Regions from separate parts of the Novosphingobium sp. fls2-241-R2A-195 genome, predicted to be linked through region 1. Evidence: riboswitches for the same ligand, from Rfam matches in the RefSeq annotation. Region 1 holds a riboswitch; each other region holds the start of a gene.

What was found. A riboswitch is a leader RNA that binds a small molecule or an ion and turns the genes downstream of it on or off. The one in region 1 is predicted to bind cobalamin.
Region 2: linked by a shared signal. The riboswitch ahead of QRN25_RS15525 (TonB-dependent receptor) and the one ahead of QRN25_RS20150 (HoxN/HupN/NixA family nickel/cobalt transporter) in region 1 are both predicted to bind cobalamin.
Region 3: linked by a shared signal. The riboswitch ahead of QRN25_RS04540 (TonB-dependent receptor) and the one ahead of QRN25_RS20150 (HoxN/HupN/NixA family nickel/cobalt transporter) in region 1 are both predicted to bind cobalamin.
Region 4: linked by a shared signal. The riboswitch ahead of QRN25_RS04700 (ferredoxin-like domain-containing protein) and the one ahead of QRN25_RS20150 (HoxN/HupN/NixA family nickel/cobalt transporter) in region 1 are both predicted to bind cobalamin.

The regions. Positions count from the first base shown of each region.
Region 1 is NZ_JARVRY010000027.1:63,747-67,914, reverse strand. Features, by position in the region: gene QRN25_RS20170 (ribonucleotide-diphosphate reductase subunit beta) at 1-35, opposite strand, end outside; gene QRN25_RS20165 (sigma-70 family RNA polymerase sigma factor) at 248-670, opposite strand; gene QRN25_RS20160 (hypothetical protein) at 962-1,222, opposite strand; gene QRN25_RS20155 (nuclear transport factor 2 family protein) at 1,478-1,876, shown strand; cobalamin riboswitch at 1,945-2,187, shown strand; gene QRN25_RS20150 (HoxN/HupN/NixA family nickel/cobalt transporter) at 2,375-3,427, shown strand; gene QRN25_RS20145 (hypothetical protein) at 3,763-4,168, opposite strand, start outside.
Region 2 is NZ_JARVRY010000021.1:71,174-75,341, forward strand. Features, by position in the region: gene QRN25_RS15515 (TonB-dependent receptor) at 1-178, shown strand, start outside; gene QRN25_RS15520 (purple acid phosphatase family protein) at 190-1,479, shown strand; cobalamin riboswitch at 1,952-2,199, shown strand; gene QRN25_RS15525 (TonB-dependent receptor) at 2,372-4,168, shown strand, end outside.
Region 3 is NZ_JARVRY010000004.1:345,059-349,226, reverse strand. Features, by position in the region: gene QRN25_RS04550 (TonB-dependent receptor domain-containing protein) at 1-160, shown strand, start outside; gene QRN25_RS04545 (AraC family transcriptional regulator) at 341-1,495, opposite strand; cobalamin riboswitch at 1,659-1,901, shown strand; gene QRN25_RS04540 (TonB-dependent receptor) at 2,080-4,168, shown strand, end outside.
Region 4 is NZ_JARVRY010000004.1:384,008-388,175, reverse strand. Features, by position in the region: gene QRN25_RS04710 (AsmA family protein) at 1-43, opposite strand, end outside; gene QRN25_RS04705 (ABC-F family ATP-binding cassette domain-containing protein) at 305-1,909, opposite strand; cobalamin riboswitch at 2,124-2,339, shown strand; gene QRN25_RS04700 (ferredoxin-like domain-containing protein) at 2,520-3,665, shown strand; gene QRN25_RS04695 (precorrin-8X methylmutase) at 3,665-4,168, shown strand, end outside.

The DNA.
Region 1 (4,168 bases):
GGCTTGTAGGTCTTGCGGGCTTCGAGAAGGGACATGGGCGGCTCCGGTGGATCGTCTGAAATTGCGTTCACCCACAACGCTTTCACGCTTGGGCGGAAAGGCCAGAGATAGGCAAGATCGCGCGCAAATCGAGTGCGTGAATCATCTTCCCACAGGAATATGTGGGGGCAAGGAAAAAGTGCAGCCCCAAGGGGTTGTGGGTGCGATTAATTTCGCCGCCCTCGTCCGAATCCCCGGATTGTGCCGGTCAGAGGACTTCGGCGACGCCTTTCAGGCTCTCTCCCAGCTTGTCGATCGCCTGCGCTTTCAGCTGGTGCACACGCGGGATCGAAACTTGCAAGACCTCGGCGATCTCAGCTAGGTTCAGTTCCTCGACGAAGTAGAGCTGCACGATCAGCTTGAGCCGATCCGGCGGGTCGGTGATCGCCGCGATGACCGCGCCGCGCATCTCGACATCGACCAGCATCGCGAAGCTGTCAGGCGTTTCCGTGGCGCAGGTCATCGACTGATCGGAATAGACCTTGTCAATCGGCTCGAAGCGCATCGGGCGGGCGGCGTCCTGCAGCGAAACCAATTCGCACTCGCCAATGCCCATCGCCTGTGCCAGTTCGTCGGGCCTCGGATCGCGGCCGAGCCAGCCCCGGAGCTGCGTCTCTTTGTCGGCCAGCATGCGGCGTCGCTCGGACGTCCCGCGCGTGCCCGGCGCGGCGCACGAGGTCCAACATCGCCCCCCTCACCCGCATCTTGGCGTAGGCGGCGAAGCCGTCCTCGGTCTGAAGGTCGTGCATCTGCACGCATTCGGTGAGGGCCGCCAGGCCCAACTGCGCTAGATCCTCTCCGGGCGGCCCGATGCCGTGGACGTACCAGGCTTACCGCTTAACCATCGGCAGGAGGCGGCGAACCCGGTCGGCCACGTTGCCCTCGTTAGCGCTGCGGGCGGAAAAGGACATCTGGTCGATATTCATGCGACCCAACTTTCTTCGGAGGCGCTTTCTTCAACGGGGGCGGAAAGGCCCATCGCATCATGGGGCCGGCCGGCGCAGCCGATCTCGTCGATCACTTCGATCGGCTGCGCCGCAGGCATTCGGAGATCGAGGGGACCAGGCACAGCAGCGCGGCGAGCGCGCGAAGTGCTGGGCTCCACCACTAGTGCCAGCGGCAGGGAATGCACGACGGCATCGCCGAAGACCGCTTCCACCGCATCGAGGGCGCGGCCGACCACGAAGCGCTAATCCCCACCGACCCGCATGACCCGAGGAACCGGCGGATTTCGGTGTCGGTGATGGATTGAGGAGGTGCGACTGACTGCTGGGGCTTCGACAAGCTCAGGGTGAGCGGCAGTAGCGCAAACCTCCAAACCCGCTCAGGCTGAGCTTGTCGAAGCCCCGAGCCCAAACGCATCCATTGCCACCGCGATGCCCCTCCCCTTGCTTCGCCTCCCGCATCACCACACCCTCCCCGCAAAAGGGAGAGCCTCATGCAATTCACCGGCCCCGCCGAGGACCGCGCCGCCATCCGCGAACTGATGGAGACGTACGCCGACGCCGCATCGCGGATCGACAAGGCGCAGTGGCTCGATTGCTGGGCGCCCGATGCCGAGTGGATCACCAGCCACGCCGAAGTCCGGGGCCACGAGGCCCTCTCCCGCACCTGGGACGATCTGTTCGCCACGATGGAGGCGATGGTCTTTTTCGCCATGCCCGGCGCGATCCAGGTTTCGGGCGACACTGCCAAGGGCCGCTGCCACGTGCGCGAAATCGCCCGGATCGAAGGCAAGGTGATGAAATTCGCCGCCCGCTACGACGACGAACTCGTCCGCCACGGCGGGCGCTGGCGCTTCGCCCGGCGCATTTACGCCATGAACATCGCCGAATAGCGCGCGCCTCTTGCGGCGGGACGGCCGCGCGATTAGGAAAGCCGCGTCGAAGCGCTCATCCCGAGCCTTTCGACAAAGATCGCGCCGGTGCCCCGCAAGGGGCTTAAAAGGGAACGCGGTGAGGATGTTCTCATCCAAATCCGGGGCTGTCCCTGCAACTGTAAGTGGCGAGCACGATGCATAGGCCGGTGCCCCGAAGGTGGACACCGGCAGCCACTGGGCCGGACGCTGCGACATGCGAGGCCACGGGAAGGCCATGCATCAAGCGATGACCCGCGAGCCAGGAGACCTGCCTGCGTCCGGTCGCTCTTGCCTTGGTCCAGGGGATGGCCGCGGCACGGAACTGTCCGTCTGAGCGACGCAACGTGCGGCGGGGGCCGCATCGGCGCGAGGTACGCCGGGCGCTGCCGCGTCCGTCCGGGGCCTCCCGTGCCGACCGCGCCGACGGCGCGGCAGTCCCCCGTCAGGTCGCCGACGCGAAGACGGATCATGACGCCGATGTCGCCTGCGAAAACCCCTCTAAAGAGCCGGATAACTGTGCTCTTTTCCATACTTGCCGCCGCCAACCTCCTCGTTTGGGGCTGGGCCTTCAGCCTGTTCCACGCCAGCCCGGTGATGCTGGGCACCGCCCTCCTCGCCTGGAGCCTCGGCCTGCGCCACGCCGTCGACGCCGACCACATCGCCGCCATCGACAACGTCACTCGCAAGCTGATGCAGGAGGGCCAGCGCCCGATCACCGTGGGCCTGTGGTTCGCGCTCGGCCATTCCGCCATTGTCCTGATCGCCGCGACTACCATCGCGCTGGCAGCAGGCACTCTCGATGATTTCGAGGCGTTCGGCCGCTCGGGCGGGGTGATCGCCACGATCATTTCGGCGACCTTCCTGTTCCTGATCGCGATCATGAACCTCGCGATCCTGCGCGGGGTCTGGCAGCGCTTCGTCGAAGTACGGCGCGGCGGGACCTATGCCGAGGAAGACCTTGACATGCTGCTCGCCGGGCGCGGGCTGATCGCGCGAATCCTGCGCCCCGTGTTCCGGCTGGTGCGCCATGCCTGGCACATGGCGCCGCTCGGTTTCCTGTTCGGCCTCGGTTTCGACACCGCCACCGAAGTCGCCATCCTCGGTCTGTCCGGCGCCCATGCGGCAGACGGGATTTCGTTGGGCTCGGTACTTGTATTCCCGGCGCTGTTCGCAGTTGGCATGGCGCTGGTCGATACCGCCGACGGCGTCATCATGCTGGGGGCCTACGAGTGGGCCTTCGTCAAGCCGATCCGCAAGCTCTACTACAACATCGTCATCACGGCCATCTCCGCCATGGTGGCGCTGGTGATCGGCTCGATCCAGACCGCCGCGCTGCTGTCGGAGAAATTCGGGCTGGAGGGCGGCGTATGGTCCGGGGCGGCCTCGCTTTCGGAGCAGTTCAACACGCTGGGATTCCTGATCATCGGCCTGTTCGTGATGTGCTGGTTACTGAGCTGGGCCGTGTTCCGTTGGGGCGGGCTGGACACGGTAGAGATGCGGGCAACGGCCAACCCACCCCGCTGCGACTAGGTCGCAAACGACCAACCCTCGTTCCCTTCCGCAAGCGGGAGGGAACGAGAGTGGATCTTTTTCAACGCAAGAAAGCTCGGACCATGAGGAACCACGGCCTTTTCGAATCTTCCGGGACAGGAAGGCTCTACATAACATTGCGTTATTAGTGCAGCAGCGAGAGGACGCTCTGCTGGCTCTGGTTGGCCCGTGCGAGCATCGCGGTGTGGCCCTTCGGTCGTCAATGCCTATGTCACCACCAAAGTGGACGGCGCACCCGTCGTCATCCCCTCCCGGCCGGGCTTCTGACGGGACAGTTCGGGGAAACCTGTCAGCCCGGCTGCCGGTTCAGGCTGTCAGTGAAGGCGGATGGAAGTCGAGGCCAACTGGACATCAGCGGCATGCGGCGCGCGCTCGCCCTTCGCCAGCACCGCAGCGACGTGCCCGGCCAGCATCGCCAGCGCAAGCGTCGAGCCCTCAGCAATGGCCTCCTCGGAGCCGCCCGGCGGCACCACGGTCGCAAGGCAGGTGTCGTGACTGCCGCGCGACAGCATGAAGGGCATGTCCGGGCCGATGATCTCAAGCACGGCGCTCATCGCCGCGCCGCATTCGAGCATCGCATCGATACGCACACGGTCGAGCGGTATGGCACCGTCGATGCCGACGCCGTCCAACAAGGCCAGCGCTTCGCGAATACGGTCGATCTCCTCGCACGCGGCACTGCCCGCGCAATCGTGGAGGAAGTCACGCAGACGCCTCGCA
Region 2 (4,168 bases), on a different contig from region 1:
CTTCGTCGACCTGACCTTCCGCAAGACCTTCATGAAGAAGTCGTCGATCCAGTTCCAGGTCCGCAACCTCTTCGATTCCCACACATATTGGGAAACCGTCTCGTCCGGCACCGGCGCCAGCCGCGCCTATGTCAAGAACGGCCGCAGCATGACGCTCGGCTTCAACATGATCTTCTGAGGGGAACAAGGATGACTGCGACCCGAACCCTTGCCAGCGCGCTGTTGCTGAGCGCGTTTCCCCTCAGCGCGGCGGGGGCGGCTGATGCCGTTCCCGCCGCGCCCCCTGCGGTGATCCTCGCCCCGGCGACGGTGAACCCCGAGCGCATCGTGCTCAATCTCACCGCCGACCCGGCGAGCGAGATGGCGGTGACCTGGCGCTCGGCGCCGGGCTCTGCCGGGCAGGTGCAATATGCGGTGGCGACCAGCAGCCCGGACTTCGTGAAATCCCCGATGACCCTCGCCGCGACGACCGACGACGCCGTCCTGCCCGTGCGCGAGGACCCCGCCTTCCGTGCCGCCTATCACTCGGCGGTGCTGAAGGGCCTGCAGGCCGATACCGTCTACGCCTACCGCGTGGGCGACGGCACGCACTGGTCCGAATGGCTGCAGTTCCGCACCGCCTCGCGCGAGGCGAAGCCGTTCCGCTTCATCTACATGGGCGACATGCAGAACCAGATCCTGTCCGAAGCCTCGCGCACGCTGCGCATGGCCTTCCGGCAGGCGGGCGACGCGGCGTTCACGATCCATGCGGGCGATCTCATCAACCGCCACGACAGCGACGCCGAATGGGGCGAATGGTTCACGGCCGGCGGCTTCCTCTATGCCCAGACCCCGCAGATGCCGACGCCGGGCAATCACGAATACGTCAAGGACGAGACCGCCCGCGCCGGCTCCTCGATCAACGGCCAGTGGCGCCGCCAGTTCACCCTGCCCGAAGACGGCCCGGCCGACGTTCCCGCCAGCCGCGAAACCAGCTGGTACACCGACTATCAGGGCCTGCGCCTGATCTCGATCGATTCCATGCAGGTCGACCGCGATGAGAAGGCGAGGAAATCCATCATCAAGTGGCTCGATGGCCTTCTGGCGCACAACCCCAGCCATTGGACGGTGATGTTCCTGCACTTCCCGCTGTTCTCCAGCGAACCGGGCCGCGACAACCCGAAAGTGCGCGCGGCACTGAAACCGCTGATCGACAAGTACAAGGTCGATCTGGTGCTGCAGGGCCACGACCATGGCTATGCACGCGGCGCAATCGGCCCAGATGGCCCGACCACCGACGATGCCGGCTCAACGTATGCGGTGTCGGTGGCCGGTCCCAAAATGTACGATGTCGGCAGCTTGACCTGGGCGCGCAAGTCGGCGTCACGCACGCAGGCCTATCAAGTTATCGATGTGACTCCGGATCACCTGACCTACCGCGCCTACACTGCCACCGGCGAAGCGCTCGACGAAGTCTCGCTGCGTAAAAATACACGTTGACGGCCGGGATCTGGAAACCATCAGTTCGGAAGCAAGCTTTCCTCGCCGCGACGGACACCTTAGCCATCGCGACGAGGATTCTTAAACTGCCCGAGGATAGCAAAGGCGAGGTGTTAGAACTGATCGTGTCGATAGGCATGAAATCCTTTAAAAAATCGGGATATCGACAGAGTTTTGGCGCAGCCTTACGATCGACGAATGGTACAGCCCCCATATTGACAGTTACTTATAATTACCAATACCCGGCTGGGCAGTGCTCATAAGGTGCCTGTCAATCGCTACTGCCGTCGATCCTTAGCTGACACTCAGACTCGGATTGCCTACGTCTACTCCGGCTTGTCTGCTTTCTTTATATCCGCAATCTTTCCGCTGCGGCGCCGCGCGATATTTCCAAAAACATTCTGCGACCAATCAGACACTCTTGTGTCTTGGGAAGGGTTGGGATAGCGCGCTGTGCCTGCGCCCTCATCGGCGCGGACGAGATCGCGCCGGTGCTTCGAAAGAGGCTTAAAAGGGAACGCGGTGAGAGGGGTTTTTGCCCCTCGAATCCGAGGCTGTCCCTGCAACTGTAAGCGGTGAGCGCGATGCATATGCGCGGCGGGGCGAAGGGTCCTGCCGCCAGTCACTGGGCCGGACGCTGCAACATGCGAGGCCTGGGAAGGCCGTGCATCGCTGCGTTGACCCGTGAGCCAGGAGACCTGCCTGCGTCTGGTCGCTCATGCCGTGGTCCAGGGGGTGGCCAGGGCCCGGAATCATTCCGTTCGAGCGACGAACCAGCGGTGGAGGCCGCATCGGTTCGCGCAGACGGTCGCCCGCGGCGTCCGGCCGCAGGCGCGTGCCGACCGTCTTTATGGCGGCACGTCTCCCACCCAGTCGCAGGCGCCCGGGGGGAATGACGATGAATTTGATGACAACCGTTGCGCTGGTGCGCATCGCGACAGGGATCGCGACTGGCAGCGCAATGGTACTGGCGACGGTGCCAGCGCAAGCCAAAGAGGTCCCCGCCGACATCGCACCCGGCGGCTCCAGTGAGATCGTGGTGTTCGGACGCGGCGAGGCCAAGATCGGCACCGCTCATGCCGCCAGCGAAGGTAGCGTCGGCGGATCCGACCTGCTGGTCCGTCCGCTGCTGCGGGTCGCCGAACTGCTCGAGGCGGTGCCCGGCATGGTGGCGGCGCAGCATTCGGGCAGCGGCAAGGCTAACCAGTACTTCCTGCGCGGCTTCAACCTTGATCACGGCACCGACTTCACGACCTACATCGACGGCGTGCAGATGAACCTGCGTAGCCATGGTCACGGTCAGGGTTATCTCGATCTCAACGGTCTGATCCCCGAGGTCGTCGCCCGAGAGGATTTTCGCAAGGGACCGTACCGCGCCGATGGCGGCGACTTCGCACTGGCGGGCGCGGCCTCCATGACCACTATCGATGGGTTCGACCGCCCGTGGATCTCGGTCGAAGGGGGATCCTACATGTCGGGGCGCCTGGCCGCCGGTGGAACCGTCAAGGATGTGGCGGGTGGCAGCCTGACGCTGGTGGGGCAGGCGAAGCGCTATGACGGGCCCTGGCAGGAGGCAGAACACCTTCGGCATTACTCCGGCTTCGCGAAGTACACCGCGCCCACCGGCGGAGGCACCCTCGAAGCTTCGCTCCATGCCTACCACGCCACCTGGCGGCCGACCGAGCAGATCCCGGAGCGGATCATCGGCAGCGCGCTGTGTCCTGACGAGTTCTGCTCGCCCGATCCTTCGGCGCGCGGCCGCACCACACGCTGGGTTGGCAACATCGCGATGCGGCAGCCGAGCTGGAACGCGAATGTCTATGCCCAGTACTACAACTGGAACATGTATTCGAACCCGACGTACGCCGATCCCGATGGCACCAGTGCGCAGATCGACCAGTTCGACAAGCGCTGGATCGTGGGCCTCACCGCGCGCAAGCAGTGGGATGTGGACTCGACGCTGCAATTGAGCGTGGGAACCGAAAACCGCTACGATCACATCGGCAATGTCGGGGTAAATCGCGCAGACACCCGCGCCTTCCTGTCCTCACTGGGACGATACCACGTCGAGGAACTGTCCGGCGCGCTCTACGGTGAAGCGACCTGGAAGCCGGCGCGTGGCCTCAGGCTGACCGGCGGCATGCGGGCAGATTACTACCGCTACACGGTTCGCGCGCGAGATGCCGTGGCGGCCGATCTGGGAACCGGCAGTGGGCATGATTCCATCATATCACCCAAGGTATCTGCAGCCTACGAGATCGTCCCTCAGTTCGAGGTCTACGCCAACTGGGGACGCGGTTTCCACTCCAACGACGTGCGCGGCGCGATAAACGTGGAATCCCCCGTGCCCGTGCTCGTGCGCGGCACCGGCAAGGAATTGGGCGGGCGCCTGCAACTGGGCACCGTCTCGCTGACGGCCACGTACTGGTGGCTCGACGTGGGCAGCGAACTGCGCTTCGTCGGCGATTCCAACGCGGTGGAGCCGACTGGCGCCAGCAAGCGTCATGGCTACGAGGTAGTCGGGTTCTGGCGGCCGCTGCCGTGGCTGGCACTCGACGGCAGCTATGTCGCCAGTCACTCGCGCTACGACAATGGCGATCGCATTCCCAACGCGGTCGAGAACGCGGTCTCTGCCGGCGCGGCGATCGTGCTCGACTCATGGGAGGCGAGCGTGCGCGTCCGACATCTG
Region 3 (4,168 bases), on a different contig from region 1:
GTTCAAGACGACGCTCACGGCCAAGGCGATCAACGGGCAGGATAGTTCCCGGTGGCGCCGCTTCTATTCACCGAGCCGTGCGGGTGCCTACACCGGAAGCGAGGAAAGGAACCAAAAGCAAGGGGTGATCGTGTCGATGGCTGTGGTTCGGGCTTTCTGAGTGTCTGTTCGAGAAACCGCTGAAGACGAGTTTCGAAGCACTGGCAATGTCTTGACGGGAGTTTCTCAAGTGAAATCCGGAAGGACGCATACGACCGCGAGTTTGCCAAGCGTCTCGTGACGGGTGCCCAAGGTCAGGGTGCGCCCCGCGCCCGCTGGTTCGCTGTGGGATCGCTTTTGCCTATGAGGACAAGATACTGCCTTTTTCCTGGAGGCGGCGTGTGCTGCGCATACTTGTGGGAGACTGGCCGAACCATCGTTGGCAGCGGCGGGAGAACACCGCTTGTTCGGCGAAGCCGAGCTTTTCGGAGATCCCCCGGAAATCGAGGTCGGTCTGTTGCAGGTAGTAGAGCGTCAGATCGCGGCGCACCCCGTCCTTGACGTCCTGAAAGCTGGTGCCCTCCTCCTTCAGCCGGCGGCGCAAGGTACGATGGTGGATGTTCAGTGCACGCGCGACTTCAACGCTGGCACAGTCCCCCTGCGCCAGCCTGCGAATGATAAGGCCGCGCACTTCCGCGTCAAAAGGTAGACTTCGTTTGGGAAAGTGCTTCTCAATGTAGGCGGCCAAGTCACTATGGACTTGGGTGTTCTGGCTGAGGATCGGACTGGCGAGATCCCTGTCCGAGAACGTGATCCCGTCGGACGGCTCCCCGAAAAGCACCTCGCAGCCGAAATAGCGACGATAGTCGGCGAGCGGAGAGAGCGGCTCGTGTCGGAAATGTACGCAGCGAGCGCGGGCATAGCCGCCGGTCATCTCCATCGCCTCGACATGACCGATCAAAAGGATCTGCTCGATGGCCTGGATACGCTCGGCACTGTTTTCGAACAGCAGTTCATGGCCGGCGAATATGGTGCCCTCGGCAGCATGCGGCCGCAGCCATACGCGCGCTGCGCGGCTGTGTGCGCTGATGTGCTCGCTTGCAAAGCGCAGGGCATCGCCGAACGTCCTCGAACTGCGCATCGTATTGCCCAGCGGCCCGAAGATCGCTCCGCCGCGTTGCCGCAGAGCCAGCCGCATTCCGAAATCCCGGCAGTCCAGCCGGTGCGCCGCAACGGTCAGGAGCCGGATCGCCTCGGGATATGTGAGCGCAACGGCGTCGTCGCGAAAATCCTGGGCGGAAATCCCGGCGAACCGCAACAGTTCGCCGGGATTTCCGCCAAGCGAGCTGACCAGTTCCGGAAAATGCCGGAGAAGCGGGATGTTGAGCCGTGCAAATTCCACATCGGCAGGCAATGGCATCGGCAGGTCCTTGGCATCGCAAGGGAAGGCGCGGTTATCGGAGCTTACGGCCGCGCCGTCCATCTCCTGGACAATGGCTGCATCGCCTGTCCGCATCGGTCAAGTCGGTGTACGAGATCTTGCGGCAAGAGTGCCAAAGATCGCACGAGCGTAGCGCGACCTTGCAAGGACAAGGAAGGGCGGAAGCACGCGTCGTACGGCGATGCTTGCCAGCGCCACTTCCTTCGCGTAGGGCGGCTCCCGTCTCTCGAGGTTCGGGAGGCCATGATCGCGTTGGTGCTCCCGTAAGGGGGCTTAAAAGGGAACGCGGTGAGGGGGCTCGCGCCCCTGAATCCGAGGCTGTCCCTGCAACTGTGAGCGGTGAGCGCGATGCATATCGCGGCAGGCCAAAGTGCCCTGTCGCAGCCACTGGGCCGGACGCTAACTCCTGCGAGGCCTGGGAAGGCCGTGCATCGTGCGATGACCCGCAAGCCAGGAGACCTGCCAGCGTCCGGTCGCTCTTGCCCTTGGTCCAGGGGATGGCCGAGGCACGGTGAAATCCGTCTGAGCGACGCATGTGCGGCGGGGGCCGCATCGACCCAAGCGACGGCGCCGGGGGCGTCGTGTCGTCGCGTGGGCCGACCGTTCGCGCGGACGCCCTCGTCAGACGTCGATGACGCCGGACAGGGTTTGTTTCTCACATGACGATTTCCCAATATGCGCTGTGCGCCGCGACCGCTTTCGCAGCGCTTTCCTCATCCGTGTTTTCCTCGGCCGCGCGCGCAGACGAGGCCGATCCGACAGAGACCATCCTGGTAACGGGCCTGCGTGCCGAAACCAGCCTCGATACGAAGAGCAGCGGCAGCCGCCTCGGCCTCACGGTTTTTGAAACTCCGGCAAGTATCGAGGTGCTGGACGGTGATGCGATCCGGGCGCGTGGTGACCTTTCCATCCAGGAAGCGGTCAGCCGCGCGACCGGTCTGACCTTCCAGGGTTCTCCGGGCAACGGGAATACGGCGATGGCCGCGCGCGGTTTCTCGGGGCAGGGGTCGGTGCAGTTGCTGGTGGACGGCACGCGCCTGTTCGTGGCCTCGGGCACGCTGACCTTCCCGGTCGATCCCTGGACGGTGGAGCGGATCGACGTGTTACGCGGGCCGAGTTCGGTCATATCAGGCGAGGGCGCGATCGGCGGCGCGGTCAATGTCATCATGAAGAAGCCGTCGACCGACCGCAGCATCATGCAGGCCCGCGTGGCCTACGGCTCGGACAACGCGATGCAGATCGCGGGTGATGCTGGCGGGCCCGTGGGAGGAGGTCTGTCCTATCGTGTCGCAGCCAGCTTCACACGCTCGGATGGCTGGCTCGACCGCAACAGCGACAACCGCAACCTCGCCATCTCCGGCGCGCTGCGCTGGGACGCCAGCCCGACGTTGAGCTTCACGCTGGCTTCCGACTACGGCGACGTCGAGATGTTGCCCTATTTCGGCAGTCCGCTGAACAACGGCAAGTTCGACAGGCGCTTCCGTTTCATCAACTTCAACATCACCGGCAGCGAGGATCATTTCCGGGACAACTGGACACGTCTGACGACCGAGTGGCAGGCATCGGATGCGATTTCGCTGCGCAACGTGGCCTATTACCTTAGTTCGGATCGCGACTGGCTCAACGCCGAAAGTTATCGCTATTCCGCAACGACCGGGCTGGTGACGCGCAGTGACTACCTGAACATCGTCCACCGTCAGGACCAGATCGGCGATCGCGGCGACCTCACCTTGCGTACTCCGCTGGGTGGGGGTGTGGAGAACAGCCTGCTCGTCGGCTTCGACGTCAACCGGGTCAAGTTCCGCCACATCAACAACTCGCCTTATGGCGGCAGTTCCGTGGTCGATCCGTTCGACTTTGAACCCGGCGGCTTCATCACGCCGGTGCCCACCACGCTCGGTTTCCGCACCCTGACCACGCAGTATTCGGTGTTCATGGAAGACCAACTCCAACTGCGTGACTGGGCCTCGCTGGTCGGAGGTTTCCGGCAGGACTGGTACGATCTGGAGCGCATCGACGCGCGTACGCCGGCGAACGGCTTCAAGCGGAAGTATCACAGTACTTCGGGCCGCTTTGGGCTGGTCCTGAACCCTGCGGTCGATACTGCGCTTTACGGCTCGTTCACAGTCGGCACCGACCCGATCAGCGCGCTTATCACGACTTCGAACGCGCAGAAGGACTTTGGCCTTTCGCCCGCACGCCAGTTCGAAGTCGGCGTCAAGCAGCGCTTCCTTGAAGGGCGCGGCTCCGCCTCCATTGCGCTGTTCGACATCGAGAAGCGGCGTCTTCTTACCCCGGACCCGGAGAACCGTCTTATTACCCAGCAGGTTGGCAAGCGGACTTCACGCGGTGTCGAGGCGACGCTGGCAGTGCAATTGACCGACGCCTTCGGGATCGAGGCCAATGGCACCATCCTCAAGGCCCGTTTCAAGGAATTCGGCGAGGTGGTGAACGGCGTCGTGATCGACCGCGCCGGGAACACGCCGCCCGGGATACCGACTAAGACTGCCAATATCTCGGCGAACTGGCGCTTCCTGGAGCCGTTGCAGGCCCGTGTCTCCGCCCGCTTCGTCGCGCCGCGATGGACAGATAACGCCAACACCTTGCGCGTGCCGGGCTACGAGGTGGTCGATCTCGGCTTGCGCTGGACGATCAGCGAAAAGCTGGCGATCGACGGGCGGATCAGCAATGTCTTCGACAAGATCTACCCGATCGGCAGCAATTCTTCGCAATGGCTGCTCGGCGCGC
Region 4 (4,168 bases), on a different contig from region 1:
AAGATATCGTCGCAGGCGGTTGAGATGCGGCTGGCGGTTCCATAAGGTCCACATCGCTTGAGCGTGGGTTTTGGTTTCAGGTGTTACCGTCGCCGGGACGGCTTCACGGCAGGGCTTAGGCGATTACCTGGTCTCCGATCGGCGTTTCCATGAAGTGATGCCCGCCCGGCGCAATGACCCAGCCGCCGACCGCGCATGGTGAATAGCGATAGCTGCGTAATGTTCCGGGGCTAGGCCTTGTTTTGGCGACCAAGATCGGGCGCACGGCATTGCTCGGTTCAGTCTGCGGCCTCTCGGTCAATGCTCATGTCGAGCGGATCCAGCCGCCAGTTTCCAGTTCGACCGTCTGCGTAATGCGAATTCGATCCAAAAATCGTCGATCGTGACTGACCACGATTAACGCGCCATCGTAGGCCATCAATCCGGCTTCGATCGCAGCGATCGATTCGAGGTCGAGATGGTTCGTCGGCTCGTCGAGGATAAGGAGCGGCGGCGGAGCAGGGTTGCCCAAGATGCAGGCAAGGCCGGCGCGCAGGATCTGACCTCCGCTCAGGGCGTGGACGGCCTTGTCGGCTGCTGCTGCCCTGAAGCCGAAACGAGCCAGCGCCGCGCGACATGCATTATTGTCCACCCCCTCGTTTAGTCGCGAGAAGTTCTCAGCGATGGTCTGTTCCTTGTGCAGGATGGTGGCCTGCTGATCGAGTAGCCTACGGGGAACGTGGCATTCCGCTCGCCCTGACGACGGGGTAAGTTCGCCGATGATGACCCGCAGCAAAGTCGATTTGCCGCTGCCATTCGCTCCGGTTATCGCAACCCGTTCGGGTCCGACGATGCGCAGTGACATGTCGCGTAATATCGATGCCCCATCCTCGTATCCTGCGGAGACATGCTCGAGCGTAAGAACATCGCGAGACGGGTTAAGGCCTGTCGTCGCGATCTGAACCGAGATGGGCTGGAATATTTCGATCCGCGCCCTTGCCCGTTTCACAGCGAGTTCCGCCTCGCTGCGCTGCCGTTCGGCGAGGCGTCTGTTTTCTCCGCCGCTGTTTTCCGCCTGCTCGCGGCGGGCCCCGAGCAGGATACGCGGCATGCCGCCACGACCGGCCTGGCGATTTCCCGCTGCATCGCGCCGCTGCTGACGCTCTGCGGTTATTTGCGTCTTGCGGGTCACTTGCGCCCGATGGTGCTCGGCCGATGCGAGATCATGCTCGGCGGCAGCGAGTTCAACGGCCTTGCGTGCGCAGTAATCACTCCAGTTGCCACCATAACGCGCGGCCCCCAGCGAGGTAAGTTCGATGATCGAGTCCATGGCGTCGAGCAATTCGCGGTCATGGCTCACGACGATGGCGCCTGCACGCCAGTGCGCCAGCATATCGATGACGGCCGCTCTGCCCTCTGCGTCAAGGTTGTTCGTCGGCTCATCAAGCAGCAGAAAATCCGGCTGGGTGAAATGCAATCCCGCCAGCGCCGCGCGTGTCCTCTGTCCGCCCGACAGGCAGCCGAGCGGCGTATCGAGCGGTATCGGCAGCCCTAGGCAGGCCAGTGCGTCGGCTGCGCGGGTTTCCACGGTCCAGTCGGCCTCGACCAGTTCGTCCAACGTCGCGGTGCCGGCTTCGGCGCCGCGAAGAACCGCGAGTGCATCGGCGATTCCGAGCAGATGCGCCACGGTGCCGTCGGCCGATGCCTGTACAGCCTGCCGTAGCAATCCCACTGTGCCCTGAACGCGAACGGTTCCTCTGGACGGCGACAGGTCGCCGCAGATGAGGCTCAGCAGCGTCGATTTGCCAATGCCGTTGCGTCCGACAAGGCCGGCGCGTTCCTTGCTGAAATCGAGGGTCAGGTCATCAAGAACGCGGCGGCCGTCAGGCGCGGGCCAGGTGAGTTTGGAAATGGAAATGGAGGCAGGCATGAACACAGGTTTCCTTGGCGGCAAGGCGGGTAGGCGATGCGGTCAGGGACAAGTTCATGATTACACACTCCGTCAGGGGTGCAGTGGATATAGTCGCTGCGGGCACCGATCGCAATCGACTGATTCGATGACGATCAATCCTGGCGAACAGGAGTTTACCCTCCTGCAAAGTCGCTGTAAGGCGCAGCGCTCGAAGGGTGGGGAAACTCCGTTCTTCGAACATGATCGCGCCGGTGCCCCTGACGGGGCTTAATCGGGAATGCGGTGCGGGGGCTTGCTCCCAAATCCGCGGCTGTCCCTGCAACTGTAAGCGGGTAGCGCGATGCACTCGCCCTTTCGAGGGGCAGCCACTGGGCCTTAAAGGTCCGGGAAGGCGTGCATCAAGCTGTGACCCGCGAGCCAGGAGACCTGCCGGCGCACTGGTCGCTCTTGCCTTGGTCCAGGGGATGGTCACGGCACGGTTGTTCTTCCGTCTGGGCGACGAAGCGGTGCGGCTGGGGCTGCACGCGCGCGTGTCGCCGGGCGCCTGTTGCGCCCGCCCGTCGGCCCGCGTCGGTCGGCTGTGGCCGGTAAGCCCCATCCTCAGGTTCGGCCCGGCGCGCGGGGTGGGATGGCTGTGAGCCTGCAGGAAGAGGGCGTGATACGGGGCTGGTGCCCCAACGCCTGGCGTCCGATGATGGCCGGAGATGGACTGCTGGTGCGGGTCAAGCCGCACCTCGGCCGGATGAGCGCCGCCCAGGCGGTTGCCTTGGGCGAGGCCGCGCTGGCCTATGGCAATGGCCTGATCGACTTGACGCGGCGCGCCAACTTCCAGATTCGCGGGGTAAGCGAGGTGCACTGGCCGGTCCTGCTGGAGCATCTGTGCGCGCTCGGTCTCGTCGATGGTGACGGCGAGCGGGAGAGCCACCGCAACATCCTCGCTGCACCGGACTGGCGTGCGGGCGACGACACCGCGCGCATCGCCGACGAACTGCGCGACCGGCTGGCGGGATTTCCGCAGCTGCCGGGCAAGGTCGGCTTCGTCATCGATGCGGGCGAGGCGCCGGTGCTGGCGCGCGAGCCGGGCGACTTTCGGATCGAACGCACCCTCGACGGCCCGCTGATGCTGCGCGCCGACGGGCGAGCCGAGGGCGTGAAGCTGACGGTCGGCGGCGAGGTCGATGCCCTGCTGGCGCTCGCGCGGTGGTTCGTCGAAAGCGGCGGCGCGAAGGCGCGGCGGATGGCCCGGCACCACGCTCCGCTGCCCGCCTTGGCCTGCGATGGTGCCCGGCCCGCCCCGCCTCAACCGCCCATCGCGCCCGGCCGGCGGCGGGACGGGATCGCCTGTGGTTTGCCGTTCGGGGGCATCGAGGCGAAGACATTGCTGGACCTGATGCGAAGCCCCGGCGTCACCGGAGTGCGCCTGACGCCCTGGCGCGTGCTGCTCGTCGAAGGGGGCTGCTCGACCGATGTTCCCGGTCTCGTGACCGATCCCGCCGATCCGCTGCTGCGGGTGGATGCCTGCCCCGGTGCCCCCGCTTGCCCGCAGGCCAGCGTGGAAACCCGCGATCTGGCCCGGCGGCTTGCCCCCCTCGTGCCGGGCCGTCTGCATGTGTCCGGGTGCGCCAAGGGCTGCGCCTCTTCGCTGCCCGCCGACGTGACCGTGACCGGCCGCGGCGGACGCTACGACCTTGTCTTCGGCGCCCGCGCCGATGCGCAGCCGCTGTGCCGAGGGCTGGACAGCGCCGACATTCTCGCCCGCCTTGGAGCTTCCTGATGCCGCATGCCTACGAGAAGGACGGCGCCGCGATCTATCGCCAGTCCTTCGCTATCATCCGCGCCGAGGCCGATCTCGTGCGCTTCGGGGCCGAGGAGGAGCCGGTCGCGGTGCGCATGATCCATGCGGCGGGCATGGTGGGCCTCGAAGCGCATATCCGCTTCTCGCACGGTTTCGCGGCGGCAGCGCGCGATGCGCTGGTCGCCGGTGCGCCGATCCTGTGCGATGCGCGCATGGTGTCCGAGGGCGTGACCCGCGCGCGCCTGCCCGCAGACAACCGGGTGATCTGCACCCTCAACGACAGCCAGGTACCGGACCTCGCCCGTACCATGGGCAATACCCGCTCCGCCGCCGCGCTGGAGCTGTGGCGGCCGCATCTGGCAGGTGCGGTGGTGGCGATCGGCAACGCCCCCACGGCGCTGTTCCACCTCCTCGACATGCTGCAGGACCCGGCCTGCCCGCGCCCGGCGGCGATCATCGGCTGTCCGGTGGGCTTTGTGGGA